3 regions of the Paenibacillus sp. FSL R10-2734 genome follow, and region 3 is predicted to be linked to each of the others. Evidence: riboswitches for the same ligand, from Rfam matches in the RefSeq annotation. Region 3 holds a riboswitch; each other region holds the start of a gene.

Region 1 (6,671 bases), 2.6 Mb from region 3:
AAGAAGCGGGCTCTTGATATCCAAATTCTTGATCTCCCGCATTCATTAGCGGCAGTAGAATTTCTAGACTCTTTTTCTCAATTTGCTGATCGAGTGGAGAGGTCGCATCTTCATGTGCAAGCAGCAGGTTTAGCGCTTTTTCCGGATTGTCTTCTACGAATTTCTGTCCTTTAGTAATGGCGGTTAGAAACTTTTTGAAGGAGGACTGAGAATTTTTTAATCCCTGATCACTGGCGACAAGTACAAGCTCATAATAATCGGGTACACCGTAATCCGTGGGATTGAACGAGTGAACCGGATGACCTTCTTTTTCTAGGATTAATTGTTCGTGGTTAATGAAACCACCCATAATGGCATCTACTTGGCCGGTCGAAATCGCTGGAATAAGGTCAAAGCCTACGTCGATTAATTTGCTGGTGTTTGGGTCACCCCCATCGTTCTGGATCATTGTACGAATCATGGCCTCATAAAGAGGGATGGAAGAATACCCAATCTGTTTACCTGTGAGGTCTTTGGGACTATGGATATCTCCAGTTTGAGGTACCATTAAATGATTAAGCGGATGTCGCACAATCGCTGCGATCGAGCGGACTGGAATGTTCTCACCGCGTGCCATGAGCACCTGAGGCTGATAACTAAGTGCTAAATCGATTTTATTCGCTGCCACAAGTTTCAGAGCATCGTTGCTGTCTGAGGGCATTTGGATCTCTACGTCCAGACCTTCTTCTTTGAAATACCCATTGCGCTCAGCGGCATATAGAAAAGAGTGAACGGCATTGGGATACCAATCGAGCATAATCGTCAGCTTGTGTGTTTGCGTATTTTCGTTATTGGAAGAATTAGCAGAAGGGTTATTTATGTTGGAAGCTTTTCCGCAGCTGCTTAAGATTAGGACTGAACAGAAGAAACACAAGGGAATAAGCCATTTTCTTTGGACGTTCAAATGATTCATCGGTTAGAGCCTCTTTTCTTTAAAAATAATGATTCGAGCAGAGCTATCAACAGAAACAGCACCACGCCGAGTGCGGATAAAAGAAATACTGCGGCGAACATTTCGGCACTTTGCATATTTCCAGCCATCCTTCTACTGAAGTAACCGAGTCCTTTGCTGCCGCCAAGCCATTCACCGATGGTTGCTCCAATGACGCAGTACACAATGGATAGCTTTAATCCTGAGAAAAAAGAGGGCAGCGCTAGCGGAATTTGGGTTTTAGCAAGTAGTTGCCAGTGATTTGCACCCAAGGTTAACAATAAATCCTTGTATGCTTGTCCACTTGTACGAAGTCCATCATATGTACTCACTACGACTGGAAAAAAAGCAGTTAGAAACACAGCAGCCACTTTACTCCACAGCGTATATCCGAACCACATAATAAAAATGGGGGATAGAGCGATTAATGGGATCGTCTGACTGATAATAAGGAAAGGATAGATGGCTTTTTCAAGCGGTCGAAACAAGAACATTCCGGTGCCCAATAGTGCACCACAGATAACTGAAAGAACGAAACCGAACAATATTTCCTGTAGCGTCGCCAATAAATGCTGTCCAATTAATAATTGCCTGTGCTCAATCAAAGCGATACATATTGATGAAGGTGCAGGGAGGATAAAGGCTGGAATCAAGTGAAGGCGAACAGCTGACTCCCAGATCGCAACAATGAATAATACGAGTAGAATGAAGGGGCCATAATTGTCTAGATGTTTTTTAAAAGGTATGGGCTGCATACAGTCTTCGCTCCAACTCTTCCCGCAGTGTTATAAACCGGGGTTCATAGTTCATCTTGTAATGTCTTGGCCTAGGTAAATCAACGATGACCTCCTGTACTCCGCTACGTCCGCCTCCAGACATTAAGTAAATTCGATCACTGAGCAATAGCGCTTCTTCTAGATCATGGGTGATGAGCATCACCGTTTGACTCAGTTCACCCCAAAGCTCTAACAGCCAACGATGGATTTCTCGCTTGGTCATAGCGTCGAGTGCCCCAAATGGCTCATCTAGTAGCATTAGACCGCTGCCGTCTCCAGCCACTAACGTTCGCAGAAATGCGACTCGCTGTTTCATTCCACCCGATAGTTCATGAGGATATGCCTTCTCTACATCGGTTAAACCGAAGCGTGACAGCATTTCCCGAATTTGAGAGATCGTCTGTTGTTTACTGAACCTTGGTTTAACCTCCCAGGGCAAAAGACAATTGTCGAGTACCGTTCTCCAGGGCAACAACAAATCCTGCTGAGGCATGTAAGCGATCTGACCTAAGCGAGTGGTGGCAGATGGACTCGTATGAATCATTATTTTCCCATGAGTGGGTTCGAGCAAGCCTGCTATAGTTTTGAAAAGCGTGCTTTTCCCGCATCCGCTAGCCCCAATGACAGCGACAAACTCACCTTGCCTAATATCCATGGTTAAGTTTGCGAATACAGGGGGCTGTTTAGATTCGGGAAAAGAGTAGGCTAGGTCCTGAATGGATAGGATTGTTGTGATGATCTAACCTCCTAAAAGTTTTGTGGATGAAGATTCATCCTGAAAAGCCTCAAACAAAACTAGCTTCGGAAGCATGTGCTTAAGTTTTGTGATTGATTGTAAACAAATAAAGACCCATCCATTTCCGGTGGGAAATGAATGGGTCAAAAAGTTCATTCTGCATAGTAACACTAAAAATGCATGGGATGAAAATTCCGCTCCACTTCCCTCCGCTGGTATGATCCAGATCAGGTTCCAAGGGTCCGGAGCTTGAAGCTCCGTCTCAGTCGGCCGACTCCCCTAGTGAAATAACAGGTCCATATTTAATTTGTTTATAAATATACCATAACTTTCTGAGATGTAAAGAGAGGATCTTGTGAAGGATTATTCTAAGAATGGGTAATATAAGGATAGAGATTTACCTAATATTACAATTCCGATGTATATTATCGGAAAAAGCATTGACGGCAAACAGATGCCAGTGTAATATACAATTTACCGGATAATTCCGGGTAAAGAGAGGGGAATTATATAATGAAAAAACTAAGTTTAACTATCCTATTGGCGTTAACCGTGGTGCTTGTAGCGGCTTGCGGTAATAATACGAAAACCGATACTGCTACGAACTCTTCAGCTGGAACTAATGACGGAGCAGCATCTAATGGGCAAAACAGTCTGGAAGCTGTGAAAGCTAGCGGCAAATTGCGGATAGGAACGGAAGGGACCTATGCACCTTTTACTTTTCATGATGCTTCGGGGAAGCTGACCGGTTTTGACGTGGAAATCGCTGAAGAAGTATCGAAGCGTCTCGGTGTTGAACCTGAATTTTTTGAGACACAGTGGGATGGTATTTTTGCAGGGATGGATGCTAAGCGGTTTGATGTTATTTTTAACCAAGTATCCATTAATGAAGACCGTAAAGTGAAATATGATTTCTCTGAACCGTACATCGTATCTAAAGCGGTATTGATTGTGAGTGAAGACAATAATGATATCAAGACTTTCGCAGATCTTAAGGGTAAAAAGGCCGGTCAATCTCTAACCAGCAACCTGTCCGATATCGCTCGTGAGAACGGCGCTGAAATCGTAGCAACAGACGGCTTTAATCAAGCAATGGACCTGCTGACCTCAGGCCGCATTGATGCGACAGTAAATGATGGCTTGTCTTATCTGGACCTGAAAAAACAGAAGCCTGATGCGAAAATTAAAGTGGTGGATGAGATTCCTGACGGTTCGCAAAGCGCCGCTGTGTTCCTGAAAGGCAACGACGAGTTGGTAAAGGCTGTCAGTGATGCAATTGTTGAAATGAAGAGCGATGGAACATACTTAAAGATTTCTGAGAAGTACTTTGGTGCTGACGTTTCAAAATAATACATGGCTTCAGAAGCTAGACTAGCTTGGAGCCAAAAAAGGATGTCTGAAGATGGATGACCGCAAAATACAAATTTTCTTAGATTCACTGCTACCCCTGCTAAAAGCCGGGGTGGCTTTTACCATTCCTTTGGCATTGATATCATTTGTTCTGGGACTGATATTAGCGATATTGACTGCACTAGCTCGTCTCTCCCCTTGGGTACTTCCGAAGCTAATCGCCCGCTTTTATGTATGGGTCATTCGTGGAACCCCATTGTTGGTACAACTATTTATTATTTTCTATGGTTTGCCCGCAGTGGGAATTGTGCTCGACCCATTCATTGCCGCGACTATTGGGTTTACGCTTAGTGTAGGGGCTTACTCATCAGAAATCGTACGTGCCGCTATCCTGTCGATACATAAAGGTCAGTGGGAAGCGGCCTTCTCCGTTGGGATGACTCGTGCGCAAGCATTGCGTCGCATTATTCTGCCACAAGCTGCTCGTGTATCTGTACCGCCGTTATCGAATTCCTTTATTAGCTTGGTTAAAGACACATCGCTTGCAGCGACCATTACCTATACGGAGATGTTCAGAACAGCACAGCAGGTTGCTTCCACCTCCTACGAGCCACTGCTGATCTATTGCGAAGCAGGATTGTTCTATTTACTATTCTGCTCTGTGTTGTCAGCACTGCAAAATTACTTGGAGAAACGACTGAGTCGTTACTCTGCGAGCTAAAGGAGAGATAGTTATGATTGAAATACTTAATTTGCATAAATCCTTCGGTGAGCTGCAGGTCTTAAAAGGCATTGATCTCAAAATGGAGCATGGCAAGGTGCTGGTTATTATTGGCCCATCGGGTTCAGGCAAAACGACACTATTACGCTGCTTTAATCTGCTTGAAATCCCTGATCAAGGAAGCTTATCGCTCAGTGATATTAAAATTAATTTTACGGATAATAAGAAAATTCCGCAAAATTCTGTTTTGGCGTTACGTCAAAAAACAGGGATGGTCTTTCAATCCTATAATCTATTCCCGCATATGACTGCACTTGGTAACGTGATGGAGGGACAGGTAACTGTCCAGAAACGATCTAAGGAAGAGGCACGCGAACGTGCTCTCCAATTGTTAGCTAAAGTAGGCTTGGCTGACAAAGCGGATGCTTATCCGCACCAACTGTCTGGGGGGCAGCAGCAACGGGTAGCCATAGCTCGAGCCATGGCAGTTGATCCAGAGGTACTTCTGTTTGATGAGCCTACCTCGGCGCTCGATCCTGAGCTGGTGGGGGAAGTGCTTAAGGTTATTAAGCAGTTAGCTGCAGAAGGAATGACCATGGTGATTGTGACCCATGAGATGAAATTCGCTGCTGATGTGGCTGACCGGATCATTTTGATGGATGGTGGCCATATTCTGGAGCAAGGGACTCCGCAAGAAGTGCTTGAGCATCCGAAGCATCCTCGCGCCTTGCAATTTCTGAACAGAATTAGTGGTGAAGAAGTATAAACGAAGAGCGAAACGTAAAAAGCAGCTCAGGACTAAACCTGGGCTGCTTTTTCGTGTGCATCATCAAGTGCATTTTTTAGAACTGTAGATGACTCTTTTATTTTAGGGTTTAATGCCAGTCTTTAGAAATTCCAAAGCATTATAGAGCATAATTGCCGCTTCGGCGCGGGTTATTTCGCTTTTCGGATTAAACTTCCCATTTGCGTCTAAGCTATTGATCTTGTATTTAAGTGAACGTTGAATACTGCCTTGATAAGAGGGGTTCAGCGCAGCTTCGTCAGTGATATCTACTGGATCTATTTTAATCATTGGCAGATTACCAATGCCTTCAACCCCTTGCACAAGGTAGTTGGTGAACTCTTCTTTAGTTATTGTTTTGGTAGGATCAATATCCTTAGGAAGCTCGACACGATTGTAGTAAGCATTGATGAAGGCTTCAGCATACCAAGCTTTATCTTTAACCTTTGTAAACAAGCCGCTGGCAATAGGAGCTTTGTTGAAATCGATGGCCGCGAGGCTAAGCTGGAGACCACCTGAAATGAACTGGATACCTTGTGCTGTTGTTACTTTGGAGCTGGGCAGGAATTGGGATTCACTAACCCCTTTGATTAGGCCTTGATTTTTTAAAGAAATGATTTTTTCTTTGCCGTTTATGTTGTCAATATCCTTAAAGGTGTTTCCAGCTGCAAACATCTGGCCACCCAAAGAGAAGGAGAGAATGGTCACCGTTGTTATTGCGGCTAACGTACTTTTTTTCATATTCATGGTCATTTCACCTCGTTGTATGGATAGGCCTCGTGGCCGCTATCAAATCCTTAAACGTAGAAAAATATGGAAAAGTTGCGGTCAATCCAACATTATTTCACGAAAAAGTAGATTTCGGTAGAAATATGGGCTTGTTTGGATGAAGAACTTTGGATAAATGAGCTGAGATGTTATAATGATGTCAGGCTCTATTCATTTGTGGTTATTTTTGTTATGATTATATCGTAACGATTACTATTTACGCTTAATATTTTGATGCATACATGGGTGCGTCTCAGTGGGTACGGATGTTAAATCATTCCGGGAAGGTAGGAGATGAAATGAATCAAATTTCAAATATCAGTCAGCTGTTTGCGGCGCAAAAATATAAATTAACGCCCCAGCGTGAAGCTATAGTGAACATATTGCTCGACAATGAGAAAGAGCATCTTAGTGTAGAAGAAGTATATATGATAGTAAAGCTCAGCTATCCGCATCTTGGATTGGCAACGGTATACCGTACACTAGAGCTCTTATGTGAGCTTCACATTGTAGAGAAGATGAACTTCGGAGATGGAGTCGCACGTTACGATCTGCGCGGGAATGAT
Region 2 (6,671 bases), 200 kb from region 3:
GCTTCACTACGGAAGTCGCCGTCTGGACGCAGGATTCTTTTATGGCGCAGCTTCGCAAGCGGATGTGGTACTCACCTCTTATGCAACTGCGGCGCTTGATCAGGAACTACTGAAGGAGTTCACTTGGGCGGCGATTTGCCTCGATGAAGCTCAAAATATCAAAAACGCTCAAACGAAGCAATCTGCAGCTGTGCGCAGCTTCCCAGCTTTGCACCGAATTGCGCTAACAGGAACACCTATTGAGAACAGATTATCCGAGCTGTGGTCCATTTATGATTTTATAACCCCAGGTTATCTGGGCAGCGCCAAATCCTTTAACGACCGATTCAGCAATGCCATTGAGAAGGAACGTGACGAGAAACGTACAGCGGACCTACAGAATCTGGTAAAGCCGTTCATGCTGCGCCGTAAGAAAAAGGATCCTAACATCCAGCTCGATTTGCCCGATAAAAATGAGATGAAAACCTATGTTCATCTTACAGCTGAGCAAGCTGCGCTCTATGATCAGACCGTAAACGGACTGTTGGAACGCATGCAAAAGCTGGAAGGCATTGAGCGCAAGGGGGCCATTCTTGGTGCTTTGACCGGACTTAAGCAGCTATGTGATCATCCGATGCTTGTGACCAAGGAAGCCCTCCCTGAAACAGATTCAGACAACAAACTGGATACCAATCTACTCATTAACCGTTCTTCCAAACTCGAAAGATTGCTGGATATGGTTAAGGAGCTGCGTGAGGAGGATGAGCGCTGTCTCATCTTCACTCAATATGTAGGTATGGGAAAAATGCTTCAGGCTGTTCTACAGCAGGAGCTCGGAGAGCCTGTCCTTTATTTGAACGGAAGCACCTCCAAACAGGCGCGCGACCGAATGATTGAGCGATTTCAGACGCCCGCACCTTCTGCGGACGAAGGGCCCAAACTTCCAGACACACCACCGTCTGATCAGCCGAATGTATTCATCCTTTCACTCAAAGCTGGGGGTGTCGGTTTGAACTTAACCGCAGCCAACCACGTATTCCACTTTGATCGCTGGTGGAATCCAGCCGTTGAGAATCAGGCGACTGACCGTGCTTACCGCATGGGCCAGACACGTGATGTACAGGTGCATAAATTCATCGCCCTCGGGACGCTCGAAGAAAAGATTGATGAGATGCTGGAGAGTAAGCAGCAGCTAAGCGACAATGTCATCTCCAGCTCCGAAGGCTGGATTACCGAGCTCTCTACTGAGGCACTGAAAGACCTGTTTACATTGCGACGAGGCTTAACAGACTAATCCTACCGCTTGCAGGTATTACATGATGGCGCTTGATAGTGTAGCGAAAGCATTGGTTTCATCCAGTAAAAAAGCAGAAACTCTTTATAGCGGAGTTTCTGCTTTTTTGATATTACTGAAAGGTGGCTTAACGAACATCGGTAATATCCGCGTAAGGCCATTCGCTTCCGACCAGGAACGCCAACCAGAATACGCTGAACGCATATACGGTGAAGAGGACGTCGCGGTACGTAAAGCCGAAAACATAATAATAAGTTCTCTTGGCCTCCCCGGCAAACCGCTTCGCTTCCATAGCCACCGCTATTCTATGGGCGCGTCGTATGCTTTGGGCAAGCAAAGGGATCGCGTAGCGGTGCAACAGCTGGTAGAAGTTAAATATCTTCCCTCGTTTGCGCATTCCCCTGACTTTCAAAGCGTGGCGCAAGGTCTGGAATTCTTCTACGAGAATAGGCACCAGCCGCATCGCGGCCAAGAAGCTGTAAGCATACTTAGCCGGTAATCTCCCCTGCTGCATTAAGGAGTAGAAGAGGTTGACCGGCCTCGTCGTCAGACCAAACAGAAGCCCAACCGCCGCCATGCTCAGCGCCCTGAACCCTAAGTGCAGCCCTCTGTAGAAGCTTTCTTCCGTAATGATCACCAATCCCCATCGGACCCACTCCGTCTCTCCCTTGCCGAAGAACATCATCCCCGTAGACGTGGACATGAACATCAGCAAGAAAGGGGAGGCGTATAGCAGCAATCTGCGCAATGGGTGCCCGGACCATGGAAGCAGCAGCAACGAGCCGATGGCTACGTTTACCATGACGTTAAAATCGTGGATGAGAATAATCGCCGCGAACCAGAGAGAGAAAAGGACGATCTTAAGCGTAGGATTGACGTGGTGTAGCCAGGTTTCCCGGTGGGGAAAGGTCAATTGCATCGGTAAGTCTCCCGTCTTCGATTCGCCATGACGCTGTGCAGAAATTCTCTACGATCCGCGCATCATGCGTGACCATAATAATCGAGGCACCCGCCGAAAGCAGCCGCTCCAACTTCTCGAGCAAAGAGAACGTATTCCGGGCGTCCAACCCAAAGGTCGGCTCGTCTAGCAGCAATATGCGTTGCCCCCTCACGATCGCCGTCGCGACGCTTAATCGTCTCTTCTGCCCCATCGACAGCTGATACGGATGCCGCGAGGCAACGTCCTCTAAATAAAGTTCTTCCATTAGTTTATCCGCCTTCGCGCGCCGAATCTCGCAATTAACGCCATCCAGCAACAGCGAATACTCGATCTCTTCCCGTACCGAATGCGTAACGAATTGAAACTCGGGGTTTTGAAAAACGAACGCGATATGCTCGACCGCTTGTGCAACATGCTTCGCTTCCCGGCCCTCTATCTTGCATATCCCTTCCGTCTTGATCAGTCGCATGATCGAGAGCAGCAAAGAGCTCTTGCCCGCTCCGTTATGGCCGATGACACCGATCCATTGACCAGGCGCGACGATTGCCTTCCCGACTTCAATTACCGCCCCGTTCCCTCGTTTGCCGCGAAACCCATCCATTTCCAGATAGACAGCTTCCCGATCGTTTGCGTTTGAATAACGAGCAATGCAGTCCAACCTCCGAGATTTATTTTCGAGATAGTCCTCCCAGACGCCGGGATACCAAATTCCGTATTCTTGTAGCTCTCTCCTCTTAGCTGAAAAGATTTCCGTCGGTGATCCGTCGGCGATAACTACTCCTTCCCGGGATAACACAACGATTCGATCGAAAAAGTCGATCACGCCTTCGATCTTATGCTCAATGACGATCAAAGTTATGCCTTCGGATAGGTTTCTGATCGTAGACCATATTAGCTCCGTACCTTCGCTATCCAGCAGCGCCGTCGGTTCGTCCAGGAAAATCACTTCCGGTTCCATAGCCAGAACGGATGCTATGGCTAACCGCTGTTTCATCCCTTGGGATAACGATTGGATTGCGATATGGATATCAAGACGATCCAAGCCGACTTGAGCGAGATAAAGACGGATCAGACCCTCCATCTCTTCGCGAGGAACGCGCATGTTCTCGAGAACGAAGGCCATCTCCTCGTCCACATATGGCATACAGAACTGCGTATCCGGATCTTGGAATACGTATCCCCATCGCTCGGGAACAAGCGTCTCTTCGGCGATCATCGGAACTTCGACCGAACCAGGAATCAAACCGCTCAACACCTGCAGCAGCGTCGATTTCCCACATCCGCTCGGGCCGAGCAGCAGCGTTTTCTCCCCCTGGCGGAAAGAAAGAGAAAGTCCCTCGAACAACAAGGCGTCCTCGCCGGCAAACTTAAGCTTTAAGTTCTTAACTCCCGCAGCTATAGGGACTCCACACTCCGTCATAGCCGTGTCAATGCGTCGTAGTCCGCCTTGGACGCCGGCCTCAACACTTTGGTTACGCCCGTGAGCTCAAGTGCTTTGGAAAGTCCGAAGGCGAAGATACCGGCGATGAGGATACTTCCGAGTCCCCTTAATCCGATCAGCAGTGTATAGTTCCAAGCAGACAACGACTCAATGTAACCGTAGCCGAAATCCAACACCAACGAACCAGCCGCCGCTCCGAGAGCGGCCAGCGACGTGACCCAGACGTTCGCGTTGCGGTAGAGGAAAATGGCGAATATGAGCTCCGCGCCCAACCCCTGCAACGCACCGTAATACAAGGTCGAAAGCCCCCATTCGCTGCCCAATAGCGCGCTAACGGAAGCCGCCGCAATCTCGGCCAGAAGCGCCACTCCCGGCTTGCGGATGACGAGAAACGCGAACGTCCCGGCAAGGAACCACATACCGTATATCATTTGCTCCGCATGGGTACCCAGCGGTTTGACCACGTCGTACATTGGTCCCCAGATTTTGTAGATGATGCCGAATACAACCGCGATCACGATGGTTACCAGAATATCAGTCAGCTTCAATCCCCGTGACCCCGTCCCTTTGTCTTGCCGTCCTTGTCTTTGTCCTCTCTTAGCTTGTTCCATGCTTCAGCAACTTCCCTTCCATGTTCTTGGATTCGTCGCTCGCATGATGTGAGTAATTTAAAAAAGCCTACCCTAAAAGGGTAGGCTAGCGCATGGCACCGATAAAAAAAGGATGCTCGACAATAACGTCTCTACGCTGGCATTACCCAGATCAGATCGACGGTCAGCGGCATAAGGCCGCTATCTCAGCCTGACTTCATCAAGCACCCGTTTATTGCGATTCAACTTCTTATAATTTATATTATAAGTAAACTTTTGGCAATATTATTTTCTCTAGCACGCTCACCATTGCTCGGACATTTTAAAGGTGACTGCGAGATCATCATCACCCGAGAGAGAGCTAACCACCAGAGTAATCGGCTCATCCTGAAGCTCATAAGAGAGTCGCTCGTTAAGTAAATTCACTGCCAAATTCGCATACGCACCAGAGATCCCTGATCCTGTACCTTGCATAATCACCTTTCCACCCGTGACCGTAGTGCAGGTGTAATTCACCAGCAGCGACGTGTCCGTGACGGGAATATCCGTTGTTGGCGTAGGATAATTTTCGAATGCCCCATCAAGTGTCCCCCCTGCGACGACCATATAACGCACAGGTCTTTTGGATAGAATATCTAAGGCTGCCGGTCTAATCTCAGCTGCAAGACCTTGTGGAATAGTAAATCCAGGACTCCTCATAAAACTGATCGCTGCGTAGTCAACCAATGTAACTGACACATTATCACGTATTTCCGAGGTAATCCGGCTCACTTGAAATGCTTCAAGATCAATGGTTGTCCAGACCCCTTCTACATCAACAAGAAAAACCTGAATCTTCAATTGCTCCTGCGAATATACAAAATTAAATTGGAATAATTCCTCTACAATGGTGTAGGTCTTGCTTAACGTCTCCTGATATTGCAGTTCAAACAATTCCTCAATAAAAACTGTCTGCGGACTAGCGCTATTGGATAAACCCGTTAAATAGCAAACTGCGTCAGCCGATCCATTGTTCACAGCTTTAATCACAACTTGATCGATTGGCCGAGTACCGTCGACAGGTAAATTAATGATGGTGTTTGTAGAGAGGACAGGCAATGTCTTCACACCTCCTATTAATATCAAATTATATATGTATGATATGCGATCATTTTTTAGAATTCTTGGATTAAAAATAGAGAAGTGTTACACAGCGTATAAACACAAATTTGCCACCAAATAAAGGATGTGGTAAACTCGATTTAACTTTTTATGAACGGAGGGTTACGTGTGATAGACTTTATCCGAGTTAGAACTTTGCGCGGCTAATTGAATAGCGCTAAAGCTCTGCCCATGTGCAGAGGACTCAGGATTGGTCTACCCATTTAACTCCATAGAAGCCAATAAACCAACTGCTACTCGTAAGGGATTAAGTAATCGCTCCCCTACGCCCAAGCCGTTGTTTAATTCGATATATCTATGGAAGACCCTAATGTCGTAACGGAGATTCTCCTTACACATTTGTTCTGACGTCCTCTAACGAACCGTAAGCACAGGCAGATGACCTGTGTTTTTTTGCGTTTACTATTTACTATTGGAGGATGAATAAATATATGGAACAACTACGAGAAAGAGCAATTATTGTCGGTGTCCAGCTTCAAAACGAAACGAACTTCGACTATTCGATGGAAGAACTCAGCAATCTGGCAGCTGCCTGTGACCTAGAGGTTGTAGGAGAACTTAGTCAAAAGGCCAGCAGGATTAACCCTTCCCACTATATCGGCACAGGTAAAATCCAAGAATTATCGGCGCTTTTAGAAGCGCATGATGCACCTATTGTTATTTTTAACGATGAGCTGTCCCCTTCACAGATTCGTAATTTGGAGTCTTCTCTTGACCGTCAGGTCATTGATCGGACGATTCTGATTCTGAATATTTTCGCAGAAAGAGCGAAGACCAAAGAAGCACAGCTGCAAGTGGAAGTAGCCAGACTGCAATATATGCTGCCCCGATTGACAGGTCTTCGAGAATCACTCGGCAGACAAGGCGGCGGTGCTGGACTCAAGAACAGAGGCGCTGGTGAAACCAAGCTGGAGCTGGATCGCAGAAGAATTGAAGAGCGGATTACAGCGCTGCAGGTTGAGCTTCAACAGCAAGTGGCCAGACGCCAAATTCAGCGGAAGCAGCGGCATAAGAATGAGGTTCCGGTCGTCTGTCTCGTCGGCTACACAAATACCGGCAAGTCCAGCTTAATGAATGTGATGGTAGAGACGTATCATCCCGGCTCTAATAAACAAGTATTCGCCAAGGATATGTTATTCGCGACGCTGGAGACGTCCGTTCGGAGCATTGAGCTACATGATCACAAAACCTTTTTATTAACGGATACCGTCGGATTCGTCAGCCAGCTTCCCCATCATCTGGTCAAAGCATTCCGCTCCACACTTG
Region 3 (6,671 bases):
CTGCGGCAAGCGTTTAATCAGCCCGCGTATTTCTTGAATCCCTGACGGATCAAGTCCGTTCGTCGGCTCATCCAGAATAAGCAGCTCTGGTTCCCCGAGCAAGGCAGCAGCAATCCCTAGTCTCTGCTTCATCCCGAGGGAGAATCCTTTAACCGGACGTTTCTCTTCCCCTGTTAAGGAAACAATATCAAGCACCTCAGCAATCCGTGACTTCGGAGCACCAAGGATACGCCGAATGGCTTCGAGATTATCCACAGCGCTCAAGTGCCCATAATAGGATGGAGATTCAACTAGCGACCCTACCTTCCGCAAAATTTGCAGCTTATGCTTGCGAAGATCCTGGCCGAATACTTCAATCCTTCCAGATGTCGGAGTTATTAGTCCAAGTAGCATACGGATCGTCGTTGTTTTCCCAGCCCCGTTTGGGCCTAGGAAGCCGTAAATCTCTCCTTTACGGATGTTCAAATTTAAATTTTCCACCGCAGCTCGGCCACGGTATTTTTTCAATAAATCCTTCGTTTCAATCACTGTTTCGTTCATGTTCTTCACCTCGTTAAATAGCATAACGTCCCAAGGTTAAGAACAAGGCGGCATGAAGTTTAAGTTTTGTTTAAATTTCATCCTGTGGATTAAAGATTACAACGGAGGTGCCAACTTCTGTACTCTCCATATCCCACTCTAGCTCCATATGCTTCATTAGAAGATCCACGATAGACAGCCCTAATCCTGCGCCTTTGTAATCGGATGGACTCTGGATGCCTCTACCATGATCCTTAATCATAATGACACGTTGCCCATTACGAGACTCCGTAGAAATCCCAACATAAAGACCACTGCTAGCATGACGCACAATATTCTGAAACAGATTGTCGAGAATACGGCGGAACCACACCTCATCCACCATCCAGAATAGCGGTTCAGCCTCCAGATCAATATCGATCTCGAAGTTCTCTTTTTCCCATACGGGGTACCAAGCAGCGGCACTTTCCCGCAACAAGCGCAACACATCTTTACGCTCCCGCTTCAAGGTGATTCGTCCGCTGTTGAGAAGATTGTAAGATAAAAGATTCTCGATCAAGACGCTGAGATCCGCAATACGCTTATCCATTAGCTGTAAGGACTGTTGCCCTTGTGGGGTTAGGCTCTCCTTAGTCATTACATGGATGTGGCTGCGGATCACTGTTAGCGGTGTACGCAAATCATGAGATAGGTTGGATACTAGACGTTTGCGCAGCTCTTCCTCTTCTATTTCCCTACGGCGGCTTTCATCCAGCTTGGCAACCATTGTATTGAAGGCTTCCTCCAGACGGCCGATCTCATCCAGCTTGCCCGTCATAATAGATTTAGGCATTCGATCCGGTCCCGTAATCGTCATCGCGGTTTGTAGCTGTAGTAGCCGTTTGCGTATTTTTCTAAAGAACAGCAAAGAAACCAGAGCGAATCCTCCAAAAAGAACAAAGAGCACAAAGTAATACAAAGCCCAAGCCCCGACTCCCCCATAAGCCCCTCTGTTTAGCAGCTTGTTTGGAATTTGCATCACCATAAACCCTTTACCTGCTTCCACTCGGTCCCCTACGAAAGCAACGATGGCTAAAGGATCAAGCTTTGTACTTTCTTTCATAAAAGAAATAGCCTCAGCTGCACTCCACTGCTCTGGAACTCCGCTGTCATGATCCTGATTCCCTTCATCGGGTGTAAGAATCAACTGGGTCATCCCCTGCCCATCTACCCAAAACATGGTAGCCTCAGTGTATTTCTGACTCAGTTCCTGTAGCCGTTCATTTATGGCTTCCGAAGGAGCATCTTGCAATTGAAGCGCCTCCTTATGCCACATGGTCTCCAATGCCGAAACACTCGAATACAGAGAGGTATCTACAGGTGGAGCACCTTTAGTCACTTCATTAACAATATTGTAGAGAACAAAAGATAACGGAAGGATCACAGGTATAAATAGCAGTGCAGAAACGATAATAAGCAAATATCCCGATAGCAAAGAGGAGCTGCGCAGCTTACGAATGCGTCCTTTTCCCCTCATGCTCTTACCCGATATCCGATCCCCCGGACCGTTTCAATAATCTCCGGCTTCGCGGGATCAATCTCCAGCTTTTCACGCAAATAACGGATATGTACCATTAAAGTTTTGTCCCCTTCGAGATAGGTCTCTCCCCAAACCGACTCATAGATCTGCTCCTTCGTCATTATCTGGCCGAGATGACGCAGCAAATAAGAAAAAATCTGAAATTGCTTACCCGTAAGCATGACTTCTTCCTGAGTCTGAGCATTTATAATCCGGTTATCCCCTTCATATACGACAAGGTGCTTAAGCGTGAGTGAATCCTGAACAGCGGCTCCATTCCGTCTGAGCAGCACTTCAATCCTGGCTGCCAATTCATCAGGATGAAAAGGCTTTGTCAAATAATCATCCGCGAACTCCAGTCCCTGCAGTTTGTCATCGATCGAGGTTCGTGCGGAGAGCATCAAGATCGGCAGATTAGGGTATGCCTTCTTCAATCGTTGTCCGACAGTAAACCCATCCAGGCCCGGAAGCATTACATCCAGAATAGCCAATTGACAAGGCGCAGCTTCCTCAGACGCTCCCTCCCCGCTCCGCAGCCAGCGTACACTATACCCCCGTTCACTTAAATCCGTAGACACGACGCTGCCGATTTCACGATCATCTTCAATATATAACAGAGTAACAGTCATGTATTTCAAGTCCTCCCTGAATGCTTACCTAAAAAGTTGAAGTCATTATAACATGTTTTCTGAAGTTCACTCAGGAACTTATGCACGACAAAAAGCCATCCTACCCTCATGAGAGATAGGATGGCTGTCAGACTCATTAAATATGATTGTGAAATGACTTATGGATTCCAAACTCCATGCTCTTTATTACTGCCAACATACTCAATACGCGTTGGAGTAAGTTCGAGAATCACATAATTAGGGTCATCAGGTCCTGTAAACCATGGCTCCAGCTCCTTATTCCATACCTTCGCTCGCAGCCCCTCATCCTTAGAGACGGCAGCGGTTGCTTCAATCTCCAGTACATCTTTGCTTCCACCTGACTCATATCCAAGCAATAAAAAGGCATTCGGATTATCAGATAGCTCTTCCACCTTATGCGTCTTACGATTCGTAGCTAAATAAATCTTCAACCCTTCATGAAAAATTGCCATATAACGTACTTTTGGCTTATTTCCTCCTTCGATCGTTCCAAAGGAACCGAACTTGTTATCATCCAAAGCCTTAATAATCAATTGCTCTAGTTGTTTGTGATCCATTACGTAAATCTCTCCCTTCAAGCATTTAAACAAAAGTTTATATATCCAAGCTCACCGTTTAGATTTATCATAGCAATGGTGCTTAATATAATGTACCCTTACGGTTCAGATTGAATCCATACGATTGCCGGGAAGCAATTGAATCAACCCAATCCTTTTAGGGTAATGTGATCCTGTAAGCAAATTCTGAGCACAAGGATGGACTATAATGGACAAGCTCAACACTGAGCCTTTATTACATACTGCACTTATGCAGTTCATATTCCCTTTCTCCATGAAGAAGGGGGAGTCAAAAAAGCTCATCCAACAATTGCAGGGTGATGGATTTACAACTTTTTTTCTGGATAATAAAGCGCTGGAGGATGCCTATTATGGAGATGGCTACTCTGTATCCCATGAAAGAATGGAGCGCACCTATCTGCCATTTGCTGCTCATGTCCTTTTTCCACGTCAGAATGATGTGGACTCTTTCCGTCGCTTTTCTAGAGTAAATAATCTGGACTGCATACTGGAGATGCCACAGCAAACTATAAATTTCAAAGTTCTCTCAACAGATATATTCATATGTCCTTTTCAACTTGGGTTCGTGACCATACGTGTCAAGCTTGAGGGGGAATCGATCCCCTATAGTACAGCACTTGAATTTGCAGACCGCTTTCGAACGCTAGAGAAGACCTTCATACAGGACGACTATACCTATATCCATTGTGGAGAAGAAATCTATGAGTTGGTGGAGCATTTTGTCTTCCGAAATCTGGGGGATAGACTGGAGCCTTTTTTAGATCATTCGGATATCAATGGGGCTTACTTCGAGACGTTACCCTTTTTCGTGGATGAAAGAATGCAGGTGCAAGCCTTTTACGGCTTTCAGAATGAGGAGAACTCAGAAGAGATTACCGTGGATTGCCGTTATCGTGCTTCTCAGCTAGACGGAATGGATCTAAAAGGTGCCCCTACTATTAGCGCCAGCGATCCCGAATATATTGAACACTATTGTAAAGAGCATACTTATAATCGCTGGGGTCCGGACACTTATTATATGATGAATGAGCAGACCTTTTGCTGCCTTACCCGAGCAGAACCAAAGATCGCCGTTAGACTAGCCAACCAAATGTACGGAGAATATTATTACGGGCTTCTACTCAGTATTTTCCATAAAATCGTTCTACTAAAGCTCGCGAATATGCATTCCAGACTCCGTATTAATCGCGATTATGAGGAAATAGACAATCTAATCTTCTCAATCAATAAATTCTCGGCAAAGTTTTATTTCTTGGAGCTGGTTTCGCAGTCACAGGGGCGGGAAATTTTTCTTCAATTACGCAAAGTTTACGGTAACGATGCCCTGTTTGGTGAGGTGAAAGAGACCCTGAATGATCTTTTTCAGTATCAAGATAAGTTTCAGTCCAAGCGTCGGGATAATCTGCTGATGATTCTCACTGTATTTACGGTGGTCAGCGGAATTTACGGCATGAATCAAGTCATTGACGATCTAAAGGGAAATATAGCATGGAGTAAAATGATCGAATATTCCCCATTTGAATTACTTGCCCTCTTCGTAACCGTGACGGGTATTCTAGTGAGTGTAGTCCTTACGGTAAGTGCGCTATTAAACGAGCTTAAAAGGCGCTACCGAAAGAAATATACCGATCTAGATTAACGAAAAAGGATGTATAGATTTGAAAAATTTAGGAGTGTACTACTAGACATTCCGAGAACAGCCGTCTATAATACACCGTATGTACGTGGAAATACCCGTTAACTTCATAGAACCAGGGGTGCTGGAATTGGCCGGCTGAGATTGTATCCCACAAGATACTGACCCTTATACCTGATCTGGATAATGCCAGCGTAGGAATCGCCAATTGGTTTTGGTCCCTGTGACCTTTACTAACCTTGCGCCAAGCCAGCGTCCCGATCACTCGGGGCGCTTTTTTTTGTGTAGATCACAAAAGATGTAGAAGAAATGTACATACTACACTTTACGGTTCATGTTGGATGACGGGATCTGGCAACCTTAAAGGAGAGAAGAAGACATGCAAGTCAAAAAAGCACTCATGCTTAGCCTCACCTGTATGCTCATTCTTGCGATTGCCGGATGCGGCAGCAACAATGGGAATACAGCCGGAAACAAAGGAACTGCTACGGAGTTGGGTGCAGCGACCGGGTCCGATGCTCCAAAAGAGCTAACCAAAGTTAAGGTTGCACTCGACTGGACACCGAACACGAACCACACCGGTCTATACGTAGCCAAGGATCTTGGCTATTACGCTGAAGAAGGTTTGGATGTAGAAATAGTTCAGCCTGGCGCTGCGGGCTCCGACACCATGGTTACCTCTGGCGAAGCTGCCTTTGGCATCAGCGCACAGGAAGGATTGACTCTAGCTCGTCTACAAGGCGTACCCCTTGTCTCGATTGCAGCCATTATTCAGCATAATACGTCGGGTTTCGCCGCTCCAGTTGACCGCCATATTAAATCACCAAAAGATTTCGAAGGTAAAACCTACGGCGGATGGGGCTCTCCTGCTGAAGAAGCAGCCATGAAAGCGATCATGGACCCTGAAGGTGGCGATGTGAAGAAGGTTAAGCTCGTCAGCATTGGGGAAGCAGATTATTTTACAGCCGTAAAACGTGATATTGATTTCGCTTGGATCTTCTACGCATGGACCGGTATTGAAGCCGAGCTGCGTGGTGAGCCACTGGATATGCTGTACTTGAAGGATTACGCGCCTCAGCTTGATTATTACACACCTGTGCTGACGACGAGTGAGAAGCAAATTGCAGAGAATCCAGATTTGGTGAAGGCTTTCTTGAAAGCCACATCGAAAGGCTATCAATATGCGATTGACCATCCGGAAGAGGCTGCCGCTACGTTATCCAAAGCTGTCCCTGACCTGGATGCCGAGCTTGTCCTAGCTAGCCAGAAATGGCTTAGCCCGAAATACAAGGATGATGCTGCCCGCTGGGGTGAGCAAAAAACCGAGGTCTGGCAGAATTACGGCGACTGGATGTATGATCTGAAGCTGCTGGATAAACCACTGGATGCTGCAAGTGCATTCACTAATGATTTTTTACCGGCCGCGGAGTGATGTACTATTAGTTAATGAATTACTTCGTTATCAAAGTTGGCTTTTTGAACTTACCTATTAAATAAGAGTTCAAAAAATCGGCTTTCAGAACCGAGAAGGTTGAACGTTACTTGAGGAAGGAGGAACGGAGCGTAGTGATGTGCTACGTGAGTACCGGACTTCCCAAGTTCGTTCAAGATTCGATGTCGAATCCGCTTCTTGAAATACTTCGTTATCAAAGTTGGCTTTTTGAACTTACATTAAATAATGAGAGGATTGATTATTTTGGCTAACACACTATTAAGCATTCAAGTAATTC

Evidence for each region. Region 3 has a riboswitch for thiamine pyrophosphate ahead of NSS67_RS00315 (ABC transporter substrate-binding protein). Riboswitches for the same ligand answer to the same signal wherever they lie in the genome.
Region 1: linked by a shared signal. The riboswitch ahead of NSS67_RS20995 (ABC transporter ATP-binding protein) and the one ahead of NSS67_RS00315 (ABC transporter substrate-binding protein) in region 3 are both predicted to bind thiamine pyrophosphate.
Region 2: linked by a shared signal. The riboswitch ahead of NSS67_RS01265 (ECF transporter S component) and the one ahead of NSS67_RS00315 (ABC transporter substrate-binding protein) in region 3 are both predicted to bind thiamine pyrophosphate.

What each region holds. Positions count from the first base shown of each region.
Region 1 is NZ_CP150170.1:4,800,956-4,807,626, reverse strand. Features, by position in the region: gene NSS67_RS21005 (ABC transporter substrate-binding protein) at 1-952, opposite strand, end outside; gene NSS67_RS21000 (ABC transporter permease) at 949-1,725, opposite strand; gene NSS67_RS20995 (ABC transporter ATP-binding protein) at 1,706-2,401, opposite strand; TPP riboswitch at 2,670-2,773, opposite strand; gene NSS67_RS20990 (amino acid ABC transporter substrate-binding protein) at 2,996-3,832, shown strand; gene NSS67_RS20985 (amino acid ABC transporter permease) at 3,885-4,553, shown strand; gene NSS67_RS20980 (amino acid ABC transporter ATP-binding protein) at 4,567-5,319, shown strand; gene NSS67_RS20975 (S-layer homology domain-containing protein) at 5,422-6,084, opposite strand; gene NSS67_RS20970 (transcriptional repressor) at 6,405-6,671, shown strand, end outside.
Region 2 is NZ_CP150170.1:265,301-271,971, forward strand. Features, by position in the region: gene NSS67_RS01250 (DEAD/DEAH box helicase) at 1-1,273, shown strand, start outside; gene NSS67_RS01255 (energy-coupling factor transporter transmembrane component T) at 1,401-2,192, opposite strand; gene NSS67_RS01260 (ATP-binding cassette domain-containing protein) at 2,134-3,633, opposite strand; gene NSS67_RS01265 (ECF transporter S component) at 3,630-4,265, opposite strand; TPP riboswitch at 4,375-4,486, opposite strand; gene NSS67_RS01270 (hypothetical protein) at 4,548-5,351, opposite strand; gene hflX (GTPase HflX) at 5,837-6,671, shown strand, end outside.
Region 3 is NZ_CP150170.1:69,214-75,884, forward strand. Features, by position in the region: gene NSS67_RS00290 (ABC transporter ATP-binding protein) at 1-540, opposite strand, end outside; gene NSS67_RS00295 (HAMP domain-containing sensor histidine kinase) at 611-2,035, opposite strand; gene NSS67_RS00300 (response regulator transcription factor) at 2,032-2,706, opposite strand; gene NSS67_RS00305 (pyridoxamine 5'-phosphate oxidase family protein) at 2,865-3,284, opposite strand; gene NSS67_RS00310 (hypothetical protein) at 3,493-4,944, shown strand; TPP riboswitch at 5,049-5,159, shown strand; gene NSS67_RS00315 (ABC transporter substrate-binding protein) at 5,321-6,373, shown strand; gene NSS67_RS00320 (thiamine-binding protein) at 6,638-6,671, shown strand, end outside.